Regions from separate parts of the Delftia sp. JD2 genome, predicted to be linked through region 2. Evidence: riboswitches for the same ligand, from Rfam matches in the RefSeq annotation. Region 2 holds a riboswitch; the other holds the start of a gene.

Region 1 (6,041 bases), on a different contig from region 2:
TCCGGCGACACTGCTGCTGGCATTGATGGGAGACGCGCACTTTCCGCTGGAGTTGGTCGTGCAGCTGACTGCGGCGGAGCCGCCATTGAACGTGACACCTGCAGGCGGCGCTGCGAAGGTGACGGTGTCACTGCCCCCCGTCCAGGCATTGCCTTGGCCGTCAACAATGTAGACCTCCAGCAAGTCGCTGCTGCCGACAGGTTGATTGTTGGTCGTCGCCAGAACGCCGGATTTCAAGGCACAGGGAAAACCGGTGACGCTTGCCGCCGTTGAAAGCTGCGAGGTCTGGGCTCCGCCGGAATTGCTGTCCGTCACTGTGACCCGCACCTGGCCGCTGAGATACGAAGGAACGGTCAGCGTTCCCGAGGCTCCGGCCATGGTTTCGGAGCCCAGATAGACCTGCGCATCGTTGACGCCCGCGCCGGTCGGCGACCAAAAGGCTTCCACCGTATACGGTGCCGGCTCGCTCGCATTGGCATTTGCCGTGATATTGAATGTCCAGGTGCAGGCGGCGGTGTCACTGGCGCCAACGCCAAGGGTGGGGGTCCATCCGGTTTGTCCATTGCCCGTCGTCAGCAAACTGATGCCTGAGTTTGCAGCCACAGGCACGGAAAACAGCGTGTTCTGAGAAATCTTGAAGAAATCACGCGTAGTGATACGGATGGCACTTCTCGACTGGCTTGTCATCTTGTTGTTGCCAATCAATCCTGGTGCCGTACCCGTACCACCGATATTCACCCCGTCCCCGCCGCCAGTGAAGTTGTTATCGGTCACCGTCACTACCTGCGTCGTGCCTGAGGCTGCCGTATTCACCGTTGGTGCCGACACATGCGTTGGCGATGACCCGGTATAGGCGGCGATAGGCAGCGAGAAGGTATTACCCGTCACGGCCAGACCAATTCCATTGGCCAGGCTGATCGTTCCATCAACCGACACCACGGCCCTGGGCGCATTTCCACCAGTCGGGCTCAGTGCGATATTCGAATTTTTGATCGTCAATCCGTTGACGGTCATGTTCGACATGACCTGGAAAAACTGCTCGAGCTGCATTCCCCCGATAGGGTTGGGCAGATTCGTTACCGTGAAATTATCGACAACGATGTTGGAAACCGTGCCTGCACCGTTGCTTGCGGCAACGGAAATGGCCGAGCCCTTGTTATTGCCGTAATTTCCATTCCATATCGCGGAATTGATCGTGCTATTGGTAAAGAATACGTTTTGTGCGCCTTGATGAATCTCCGCGTACAGCTCGCAGTTGAACGGCGTCCCCTCTCCCGCAGGGGTTGGCGCCACATTCACCAGGCCGACGCGATCAATGGTGACATTGTTTGCTGAGGAGCCAACGACGAATACCGCTTCGCCACAGGTCATGTTGGGCGAATTGGTGAGCGTGATGTTCTTCCCACCAAGATAAAAATTTTCCCAGGCGGAGTCCGCCCAGTTCTGGACTTGTATGACTCCCCCGAAATCGATGGTCAACGAGCCCGTGCCGGCTGGCACGGTGCCTTTGAGCCAGTACCAGGCACCAGCGGCACCAGTGGTGGTGCCCGTATCGCCGCCGCTGATCATCTGGGTTTGACCACAGGCATTGGTGGCTCCCGTCACGGCGCCGGACTGGGCTCCGCTGACGAATGTATTGGCACAGCGCACGTAAACCGTCTGATTGTCGACATACGGATGGAGGTTTCCGGCCGCATCCTTGGATGTCCCACTCTGTATGGTTCGTACCGACGTGGACAGTGTCGGCGCAAAGACGATGGAAACATCGGCACTCGGATCCAGCGTTTGCAGCGTGTAGTTGGCTGCCTGAATGGCAGCTCGCAGCGTACATGCGCCAGCAAAGGTGCCTCCCAGCGTGCTGACACAGGTGGTTGGTGTCGTTGCATTGGCATTGGGAGCGTCGCTGTTGTCGGTGACCGTGAAAACGACGGTCGCCGCCAGTGCCGTGGATGAGATACCCGCGCATGAAAGCAGCAGCAAAGAGAAAAGGCACTTCGCTGCACGCCACTTGCGAAAAAATGCCGAACCAGGCAGGCGATTGAGAGCATGCATGATATTCCCCGTTTTCTCAAGGAGATATGACAGGAAAATGATTTTCCCAATGGCAATAGCCATCAGTTGTACCCAGCGCATTTGCATCGCCGTACCTCGAATAGTTCTATTTAAATCACGAGTTCACAACTCACCTTGCAGCCGGTGAGGTTGGAAGCAAAATGTTTCGCGCAGATCCTGCGCGTCAATCAAAAGGGTGGATTTCCATCAACGTTTGCGAGCTGCTCCGCTGCCCATTGAGCCGGACACACCTTCAGTCGGGTTTGCGACGCAAATCATTCCTCCCTCCACAAACCATATTCACCGTGCTTGTATTTTTTTCAGTGCCAGACCAGTTTCCATGGACCTGCACCTGTGCAACGTTAAGTCGCCTATCAGACATATACACAACCCATGGTTAACCCATGCAGGTCCAATCGACCAGAACATGCACTGACAAACCACTGCACATATCGATAGGCTAAATCATGTTTTTTTCTATTTCAATAGTTTTTTTACATGAAACCGGAGACTCGTACCAGCGCTACGAGGGAGGCGCTTGAGCGATCTAGGGAATACCCTGAATCAGCCACACCACATACAGGTAACAGGTGGTATCCCCAATACGACTGGAGCTGGCTGCGCAAGCCACATAGAATCGCCCCTGCAGGAGAGCAGGCGGGCACCACGGTGCCGAGCCTCACCGAAGGCGCAAACTCCCATACACGCTCAGGTTCCGTACTGCAAACACAACATGCCGTCTGGAGAGCCGCCGCACGCAATATGCGGCGCACCGAAGGAGCAAGCCCCGTTCCCATGGACGGCGGTGAATCTCTCAGGTACCAAGGACAGGGGGAGCGGCAGCTGCGTCACGACGGACGCCGGCTGCTTGCTATTGAATCCATAGCTACCAGCTTCCGCGTGACCGGCACATGCCTTTGAAAGGGCATTGTCATGCGCGTCATCGTTCTCGGAGCCGGCCTGATCGGCACCGCCTCGGCCTACTATCTGCAATCTCTCGGTCATGAAGTGACCGTCATCGACCGTCAGGCTGCGCCCGGCGCCGAAACCAGCTTTGCCAACGGCGGGCAGATCTCGGTCAGCCACGCCGAGCCCTGGGCCAACCCCGGCGCACCGCTGAAGTTGCTGGGCTGGCTGGGCCGGCAGGATGCCCCCCTGCTGTTCCGCCTGCGCGCCGACATGCGCCAGTGGCTCTGGGGCCTGTCCTTCCTGCGCAACTGCACGCCCGCGCGCACGCGCCACAACATCCAGCAGATCGTTCGCCTGGGCACCTACAGCCGAGAGGCTCTGCAGCAGCTGCGGTCGGACACCGGCATCCAGTACGAGCAGCGCATGCAGGGCATCCTGCACTTCTACACGAACGCCCGCGAGTTCGAGGGCGCGCTCAAGCCCACCGAGCAGATGCAGGCCCTGGGCTGCGACCGCCGCCTGATCGACGCCGACGAAGCCGTGCGCCTGGAGCCGGCCCTGGCCCATGTGCGCGGGCAGATAGCGGGCGCCACCTATACGGCCGAGGATGAATCGGGCGACGCCAACCTCTTCACGCGCGAGCTAGCACGCATTGCCACCACCACGGGCGTGCAGTTCCGCCACGGCCACCACGTCATGGCGCTGCGCACCACGGGTGCGGGCGCCAGCCGCCATATCGACCATGTGGAGGTGACCAATGCCGACGGCCGCTACGAACGCATCCAGGGCGACGCCTATGTGCTGGCCATGGGCTCGTTCAGCCCGCTGCTGGCCCAGCCGCTGGGGCTGCGCCTGCCCATCTACCCGGCCAAGGGCTACTCCGTGACCCTGCCGGTGCTGGACCCCGCCAAGGCCTACCAGGTCAGCCTGACGGACGATGAGTTCAAGCTGGTGTTCTCGCGCTACACGGGCGCGCAGGGCGACCGCCTGCGCATTGCCGGCACGGCCGAGTTCAACGGCTACGACCGCAACCTGGACCCCGTGCGCTGCGAGGCCATCGTGCGGCGCGTGCAGCAGCTGTTCCCCGGCGCCGGCGATACCGAACGCGCGCAATTTTGGAGCGGCCTGCGCCCCGCCACACCCAGCAATGTGCCGCTGATCGGACGCTCGCCCATCGCCAACCTGTTCCTGAACACCGGCCACGGCACGCTGGGCTGGACCCATGCCTGCGGCTCCGGCATGGCGCTGGCCGACCTGGTCAGCGGCAGGCAGCCGGCCGTGGATTTCGATTTTCTGGGAGCCGCAGCCATGGACCCGGATCGCAGCGCAGGCACGGTGCGCCCGCGCGCGGTCTGAGGTGCAGACGGTGTGTACGGCGTGTACGACGCCTAGGCAGTGAACACCGTCAACACCCCGGCGAAGCGGTGCAGGCGGGCGTCCATGATCTCGGCTTCGGCGACGAAGCCGATCAATGGCACATCGCCCAGTGCGTGGCGCAGGGTGCGCAGTTCGGCATCGGGGCCGCCGAACAGGCCGCCGCCGCGGCCCCGGCAACTGATGTAGATGGCGCCACGGATGCGGGGCTGTGCCTCGCCTTCGGGCGCCGCCTCCTCCGGCTCCGCCGCATCGCGCAGCGCAGCGCCCAGTTGCAGCAGTTCCTGGCGCGCGACCTGGGCCTGGCGGCGGCAGAAGATCACCGAATGCCCGGCCTCCACGGCCGATGACAGGGCCACGCCCTGGCGCAGCGGGTCCAGCCCGACCAGGGTCAGTACCTGGGCCTCTTCGGTGAGCACGCCGTGGGCCATGCCCCGGCCCGGCGGCGCAATGGCCGCCAGCGTGCTGCGCACCGTGGTCAGCGCGGGCTGCCAGTCGCTGCCTTCCAGCTCCACGCCCAGCAGTTGCAGCAGGCGCTGCAAGGCCGGATCGCCATTGAGCCCGGTGACCAGGGCGCCGCGCGCCTCGGTGATCTCCAGGCCCTCGCCCAGCGGCACGCAGCCCTGGGCCATGCCCGTGATGCAGGGCACGCCCGCACCGAAGGCCACGCCCGAGAAGCCTCCGCTGAAAATGCCGCGCGCATCCGCATGCTGCGCATGCAGGTCCTCGGTGCGGCAGGCGATCTGCACGCCCTCCACGCCATCGTCCCCGTCATCGCCCACGCCGCCGAACAGCAGGCCGGACTCGGTGCGCTCGGACAGCTCGTACAGCAACTCGGCCAGCTCGGGCTGGCCGCCTCCGGCATGGACCAGGGCCGAATGGGCCGTGAACCCGGCCTCGCCGCCCGGCGCATGCAACGGCGCCAGGCCCGAATACAGGCGGTAGTGCGCCGCCGGCACATCGAGCAGCATCACCGCGAGCGCGGAACCGGACAGGTATTCATGGGACATGGCCAGCACGCCACCGGCCGAGCAGCCAGCCCAGTCCGCCACATGGGGCAAGGCCCTGGCCAGATGCTGCAGCAACGGTCTTGCATGGGCGGCATGCGCGTGGGACAGGTACACCAGGCCCAGTCGGGGGCGCTGCGCGTGGCCCGGATCGGCCATCTGCGAGCGCAGTTGCAGCAGCACCGCATCGGCCGCGGCGCGCCAGTCGGAATGGCTGGCATGGCCTACAGGAAACAACGACATTCCAACCTTCTTTCTAGCCCTGCCAGCGCCCGGCTTGCGGAGGGCTCTAGACCATCCATGGGTGCCGCCGTCCCGCTCAGCGCGGTGGCCGGCTCTTGGCCGGCGCCTTGCCTGCGGCCGGTGCCTTGGCTGTTGTCTTTGCGGTGGTCTTTGCCGCCGTCTTCCTGGCCGCTGCCTTGGCTGGCGCTTTCGGTGGGGCTTTGGCTGGCGCTTTCGCAGGCGCCTTGGCGGCTCCGGCCGGGGCCTTGGCCGCCGGTGCAGCCGCCTTGCCTGCCTGCGCGGCGAAGGCGCCAGCCTGGGCCGTCATGCGGTCCATGGCGGCCTTGGCGATGTCGCCGGCCATGCCGGTGGCGCGCTGTGCGGCAGCCACGGCCTCGGGGGCCATGGGCTCGGCCATGGCCTTGGCGGCGATCTGCTGGAATTGCTGGGTCAGTGCGCCCCACCATTGCATGGCCT
Region 2 (6,041 bases):
AGCCGCGCCATTGGCGACCTGCGCCGCCACAAAACGCTGCGCCGCTTCGCTCCTCCGCTGGAGCTGCCCCGGTTTGCCTACCAGCAGGCCTGGCATGTGCGCAAGCAGGGGGATGCCATGCATCGGTGGCTGCGCAACTCGATGGCGCAGTGCTGTACTGCGCAGAAGTAAACGCAGGCCGCAGCCTCAGGCTGCCACCACCACCCTCAGCAACTGCTTCTGTATCTTCCCGCTGGCCGTCTTGGGCAGGGCCTCGCGGAAGTGGTAGCGGCGCGGGCGCTTGTAGGCGGCCAGGCGGTCGCCGTGGACCAGGAAGGCGTCCAGCGCCTCGGCCGTGGGCGTGGCGCCAGGCTTGGCGACCACGTGGGCGGCGACGATCTGGCCCCAGCGCTCGTCGGCCTCGCCGATGACGGCGACCTCGAGCACGTCGGCATGCTCGACCAGCGCGTCTTCCACTTCGCGCGGATAGACGTTCTCGGCACCCGAATTGATCATGTAGTCGATGCGGTCACGGATCCAGAGATAGCCGTCGTCGTCGATGTGGCCCAGGTCGCCCGTGTGGTACCAGCCGTGCGCCAGGGCGCGGGTGTTGGCGTCGGGGCGGTTGAGGTAGCCGGCCATCATGCAGGGGCCGCGCACCAGGATCTCGCCCACCTCGCCTGGCAGGCAGGCCTCGGCCGGATCGGTGGGGGCGTTGTCTTCGCGCAGGCGCGCCACGATGAGGTCATGGCCCATGGAGGGCAGTCCCGCCGAGCCCGCGTGCGAAAGCTGCTCGCGCGGCAGGAGGATGGACATGCAGGGCCCCATCTCGGTGGTGCCGTAGACCTGGACCAGGTCGCTGCCGACCTTGCGTGTCCATTCGCGGATCAGGTGCGGCGCCATGGAGGCGCCGCCGTACTCCACCAGCCGCAGCGCGGGCGCCTGTTCGGGCGAGGCAATGGGGTCGGCCAGCAGCATGGTGACCATGGTGGGCGCCGCGAAGAAGAAGCTCACGCGCTCTTCGCGGATCAGGCGCCAGGCCTCGGCCACGTCAAAGCGCCGCAGCAGCACCTGGGTGGCCCCGGCCTGCAGGCGCGGCAAAAAGCTGGTGTGCAGCTCGGCCGTGTGGTTGAGCGGCGCCATGGCCAGGCCCACGTCGTCGCGCGTGAACTGCATGGTCTGGTGCATGAGGGCGTTGTGCGCCAGCTTGCTGCGGTGCGTATGCAGCACGCCCTTGGGCCGGCCCGTGGTGCCGCTGGTGTACATGAGGATGCAGGGGTCGCTCTCGCGCACATGGGCATGGGGCGGCGCGCTGCTGCGGCCCCTGGCCAGGGCGGACAGGCGCTGCGTGGCCCAGACCGGCAGCGGGTCGGCCGGGGCATCGTCGGCAAAGATCCAGTGCTCGATGCCCGTGCCAGTGCCGCCGCCTTCGGCCTTGAGCAGGGCCTGGGCGCGTGCGGCCACCTCGCCGCCCTCGTGCTCGAAGACCAGGGCGCGCGCTGCGCCGTCCTTGAGGATGAAGGCCAGCTCCTGCGCCGCCAGCCGGTAGTTGATGGGGTTGAAGATGGCGCCCAGGCGCGCGGCCGCCAGCATGGTGAAGACAAAGGCCGGCGTGTTGTAGAGAAAGGCCGCGACCACGTCGCCATGGCCTATGCCCAGCTCGGCCAGGCCATGGGCGTGGCGGTTGACTTCGGCATCGAGCTGGGCGTAGGTCCAGGCGCGGCGCTCGCCGCCCTCCCACGCGACCAGGGCTTCCTTGTTCGGCAGGTAACGTGCCGGCCAGGCCAATGTGTCTCCCAGCGTCTGCTGCATGTGCGCTTCTTCCTTCTCGCTCACGAGATTTCATATATCGATGCATCTCAATGTAGGAGATTTTTTAGACAGTTATGCAATTTGCAAATGCATCCATGCAGGCAAGCGCATGGAGCTGCGGTCGGCCCGCGGAAATCCCGAAGCCGCGCGGGCGCTGGCCGCAGCTAGAATGCGCCGGTCAGGAGAGAGTGCCCGCCCGGCCGCAATGGTCACAGGCAGCGGCACCGCCGAAGGCGCAGGGTTCGCCCCGAACGCTCAGGCAAAAGGACTGGCACCGCCTGCCGCCACGGCCGCAGGCGTTCCTAGCTGGAGAGAGATGCAGGGCACGGCGGTGTGCCCCATCCACCGAAGGAGCAAGCCCCACGCATGGAAGGTGCGGGTGAATCTCTCAGGTAAAGCGGACAGCAGGGCAGGACATCCCGGGATTCCGGGATGGCGTTGTGCCTTGCCCCTTGCCGAAAAGAGAGTCCCTCCTTGACCGCTGCCTCCACCACCGATCTGCTCAAGACCCCGCTGTTCGACCTGCACCAGGAACTGGGCGCGCGCATGGTGCCGTTTGCCGGCTACTCCATGCCCGTGCAATATCCGCAGGGGCTGATGGCCGAGCATCTGCACACGCGCGAGGCGGCAGGCCTGTTCGATGTCTCGCACATGGGCCAGATCAGCCTGCGCGGCCCGGATGCCGGCGCGGCGCTGGAATCGCTGCTGCCCATGGACGTGCTGGGCCTGGGCGAACACCGCCAGCGCTACGGCCTGCTGCTCAACGACGCGGGCGGCATTCTGGACGACCTGATGTTCGTGCGCCGCGAGGACGACCTGTTCCTGATCGTCAACGGCGCCTGCAAGCACGAAGACCTGGCGCACATAGAGGCCCGCATCGGCCAGCGCTGTGAAATCGAGCCCCAGTTCGACCGGGGCCTGCTGGCGCTGCAGGGCCCGCAGGCAGCAGCCGCCATGGAGCGCCTGCTGCCCGACACGGCCGGGCTGGTGTTCATGACGGGCGGCTACTTCGACTGGGAAGGCGCCGAGCTGTACATCACGCGCAGCGGCTATACCGGGGAGGACGGCTTCGAGATCTCCCTGCCCGCCAGCCACGCCGAGGCCTTTGCCCGTGCCCTGCTGGCCCAGCCCGAAGTCAGGCCCGTGGGCCTGGGCGCGCGCAATTCGCTGCGCCTGGAAGCCGGCCTGTGCCTGTACGGCAACGATCTGGACACGACCACCACCCCGACCGAGGCCGCCCTGAACTGGGCCGTGCAGAAGGTCCGCCGCATTGGTGGCGAGCGCGAAGGCGGCTTTCCCGGCGCGGCCACCGTGCTGGCCCAGCTGCAGTCGCCCGAGCTGCTCACGCGCAAGCGCGTGGGCCTGGTGGCCCTGGAGCGCGTACCCGTGCGCGAAGGCACGGAGCTGCTGGATGCCAGCGGCCGCAAGGTCGGCCAGGTCACCAGCGGCCTGCTGTCGCCCACGCTGAACCAGCCCGTGGCACTGGCCTATGTGGAGCCGGGCAGCGCCGCCATCGGCACCACGCTGCAGGCCATGGTGCGCGGCAAGGCCGTGCCCATGCAGGTGCAGGCCACGCCCTTCGTGGCGCCCCGCTATCACCGCGGTTGAGGACAGCCTGCGCGCTTGGCGTGGATCGAGTTCGGCGGATTCGTTTTTCCTGCCATCGCATGCCGCTACAGTGCGCACTGACCTTTCTCAAACCGCCTTTCACAGGTTTCTTTTCAGTTTCTATCGGAGCAAGCCATGAGCATCCAGTATTCCAAGGACCACGAATGGATCAACGCCGCCAACCCTGACGCGGCCATCGTCGGCATCACCCTCCACGCGCAGGATGCGCTGGGCGACGTGGTGTTCGTCGATCTGCCCGCCGTGGGCACCAGCTTCAACCAGGGCGATGTGGCCGGCGTGGTCGAGTCCGTCAAGGCCGCCGCCGATGTCTACATGCCCGTCAGCGGCGAGATCGTCGAAGTCAACGAAGCCCTGCGCGACGACCCCTCCCTGGCCAACAGCGACCCGCTGGGCGAAGGCTGGTTCTTCAAGGTCAAGCTCAGCGACGCAGGCCAGCTGGCCGCGCTGCTCGACGAAGCCGCCTACACGGCCTTCGCACAGAGCAACTGACGCCACTTTCCGGCCAGGACGGGCGCCAGGGCCCGCCCTGGCGCTTTTCAGCTTTTGAGACAGGTCCCTCCATGCTGATGTCCTCCACCCAGCCCCTTGCCGCCCTCGAGAACGCCACCGAATTCGTGGCCCGCCATATCGGCATCGCGCCCGAAGACGAGGCCCACATGCTCAGCGCCATTGGCGCGGCATCGCGCGATGCGCTGATCGACGCCATCGTCCCGCCCTCCATCCGGCGCCACCAGCCCATGGCGCTGCCTCCAGCGGCCACCGAGGCACAGGCGCTGGCCGAACTCAAGGCGCTGGCAGGCCGCAACCAACTGCTCAAAAGCTTCATCGGCCAGGGCTACTACGGCACGCACACGCCCGGCGTCATCCTGCGCAACATTCTGGAGAACCCCGCCTGGTACACGGCCTACACGCCCTATCAGGCCGAGATCTCGCAAGGCCGCATGGAGGCCCTGGTCAACTTCCAGACCATGGTCTGCGACCTGACGGCCATGCCGATTGCCAACGCCTCCATGCTGGACGAGGCCACGGCGGCCGCCGAGGCCATGACGCTGGCCAAGCGCTCCGTCAAGAACAAGAGCAACCGTTTCGTGGTGGCGGGCGATGCCCACCCCCAGACCATCGAGGTCATACAGACGCGCGCCGCGCCGCTGGGCATCGAGGTGCTGCTGGCCAACTCGCTGGAGGAATGGAACCAGCTGATGGACGGCGACTACTTCGCCGTGCTGGCCCAGTACCCCGCCACCAGCGGCCGCATTGACGATCTGCGCGCCGACGTGGACAAGGCCCATGGCAAGCAGGCCGCCTTCATCGTGGCCACCGACCTGCTGGCGCTGACCCTGATCACGCCGCCCGGCGAATGGGGTGCCGACATCGTGGTGGGCACCACCCAGCGCTTTGGCATGCCCATGGGCGCGGGTGGCCCGCATGCCGCCTTCATGGCCTGCCGCGACGAGTTCAAGCGCTCCCTGCCCGGCCGCCTGGTCGGCGTGAGCGTGGACGTGCACGGCAAGCCCGCCTACCGCCTGGCACTGCAGACGCGCGAGCAGCACATCCGCCGCGAAAAGGCCACCTCCAACATCTGCACGGCCCAGGTGCTGCCCGCCGTCGTGGCCAGCATGTACGCCGTTTACCACGGCCCCGAGGGCCTGGAGCGCATCGCCCGCCGCGTGGCCTCGTACACGGCCATCCTGGCGCGCGGCCTGGCCGAGCTGGGCGCGCCGCTGCGCGAGGTGCCCAGCTTCGACACGCTGAGCCTGCACACGGGTGCGGCCACCCAGGCCATCGTGGAGCGTGCCGTGTCCCTGGGCGCCAACCTGCGCGTGTATTTCAAGGAATACCTGTGCATCTCGCTGGACGAGACCACCACGCGCGCCGATGTCGAGCTGCTGTGGAAGATCTTCGCCCGGGACGGCCAGGCCCTGCCCAGCTTCGCCGCCTTCGAAAAGGGCGTGGAGCCGCTGATCCCTGACGGCCTGCGCCGCAGCAGCGACTTCCTCACGCACCCGGTGTTCAACACCCACCGCTCCGAGACCGCCATGCTGCGCTACATCCGCCAGCTGTCGGACAAGGACCTGGCGCTGGACCGCAGCATGATCCCGCTGGGCTCCTGCACCATGAAGCTCAACGCCACCAGCGAGATGATTCCCATCACCTGGCCCGAGTTCGCCCAGGTGCACCCCTTTGCCCCGGCCGACCAGCAGCAGGGCTATGCGGAACTGGACAAGCAGCTGCGCGACTGGCTGTGCCAGGCCACGGGCTACGCCGGCATCAGCCTGCAGCCCAATGCCGGCAGCCAGGGCGAGTACGCGGGCCTGCTGGCCATCAAGGGCTGGCATGCGAGCCGGGGCCAGTCGCACCGCAACGTCTGCCTGATTCCCAGCAGCGCCCACGGCACCAACCCCGCCAGCGCGCAGATGGTGGGCATGCAGGTGGTGGTCACCGCCTGCGATGCCAACGGCAACGTCGATATGGCGGACCTGGCGGCCAAGTGCGAGCAGCACAGTGCCAACCTGGCCTGCATCATGATCACCTACCCCAGCACCCATGGCGTGTTCGAGACCCAGGTCAAGGAGCTGTGCAAGCTGGTGCATGACCACGGCGGCCGCGTCTACGTGGACGGC

Evidence for each region. Region 2 has a riboswitch for glycine ahead of gcvT (glycine cleavage system aminomethyltransferase GcvT). Riboswitches for the same ligand answer to the same signal wherever they lie in the genome.
Region 1: it holds a riboswitch for glycine, as region 2 does, so the genes downstream of both, ACM14_RS28135 (D-amino acid dehydrogenase) here and gcvT (glycine cleavage system aminomethyltransferase GcvT) in region 2, are expected to answer to the same signal.

What each region holds. Positions count from the first base shown of each region.
Region 1 covers NZ_LFJT01000085.1:3,136-9,176, forward strand. Annotated here, with positions in the region: partial or broken gene ACM14_RS28130 (S-layer family protein) at 1-2,133, opposite strand, end outside; glycine riboswitch at 2,783-2,893, shown strand; gene ACM14_RS28135 (D-amino acid dehydrogenase) at 2,986-4,317, shown strand; gene ACM14_RS28140 (FIST N-terminal domain-containing protein) at 4,350-5,585, opposite strand; gene ACM14_RS28145 (PhaM family polyhydroxyalkanoate granule multifunctional regulatory protein) at 5,662-6,041, opposite strand, start outside.
Region 2 covers NZ_LFJT01000041.1:24,223-30,263, reverse strand. Annotated here, with positions in the region: gene ACM14_RS20390 (LysR family transcriptional regulator) at 1-171, shown strand, start outside; gene ACM14_RS20385 (fatty acid--CoA ligase) at 187-1,791, opposite strand; glycine riboswitch at 1,961-2,072, shown strand; glycine riboswitch at 2,088-2,206, shown strand; gene gcvT (glycine cleavage system aminomethyltransferase GcvT) at 2,224-3,399, shown strand; gene gcvH (glycine cleavage system protein GcvH) at 3,535-3,909, shown strand; gene gcvP (aminomethyl-transferring glycine dehydrogenase) at 3,981-6,041, shown strand, end outside.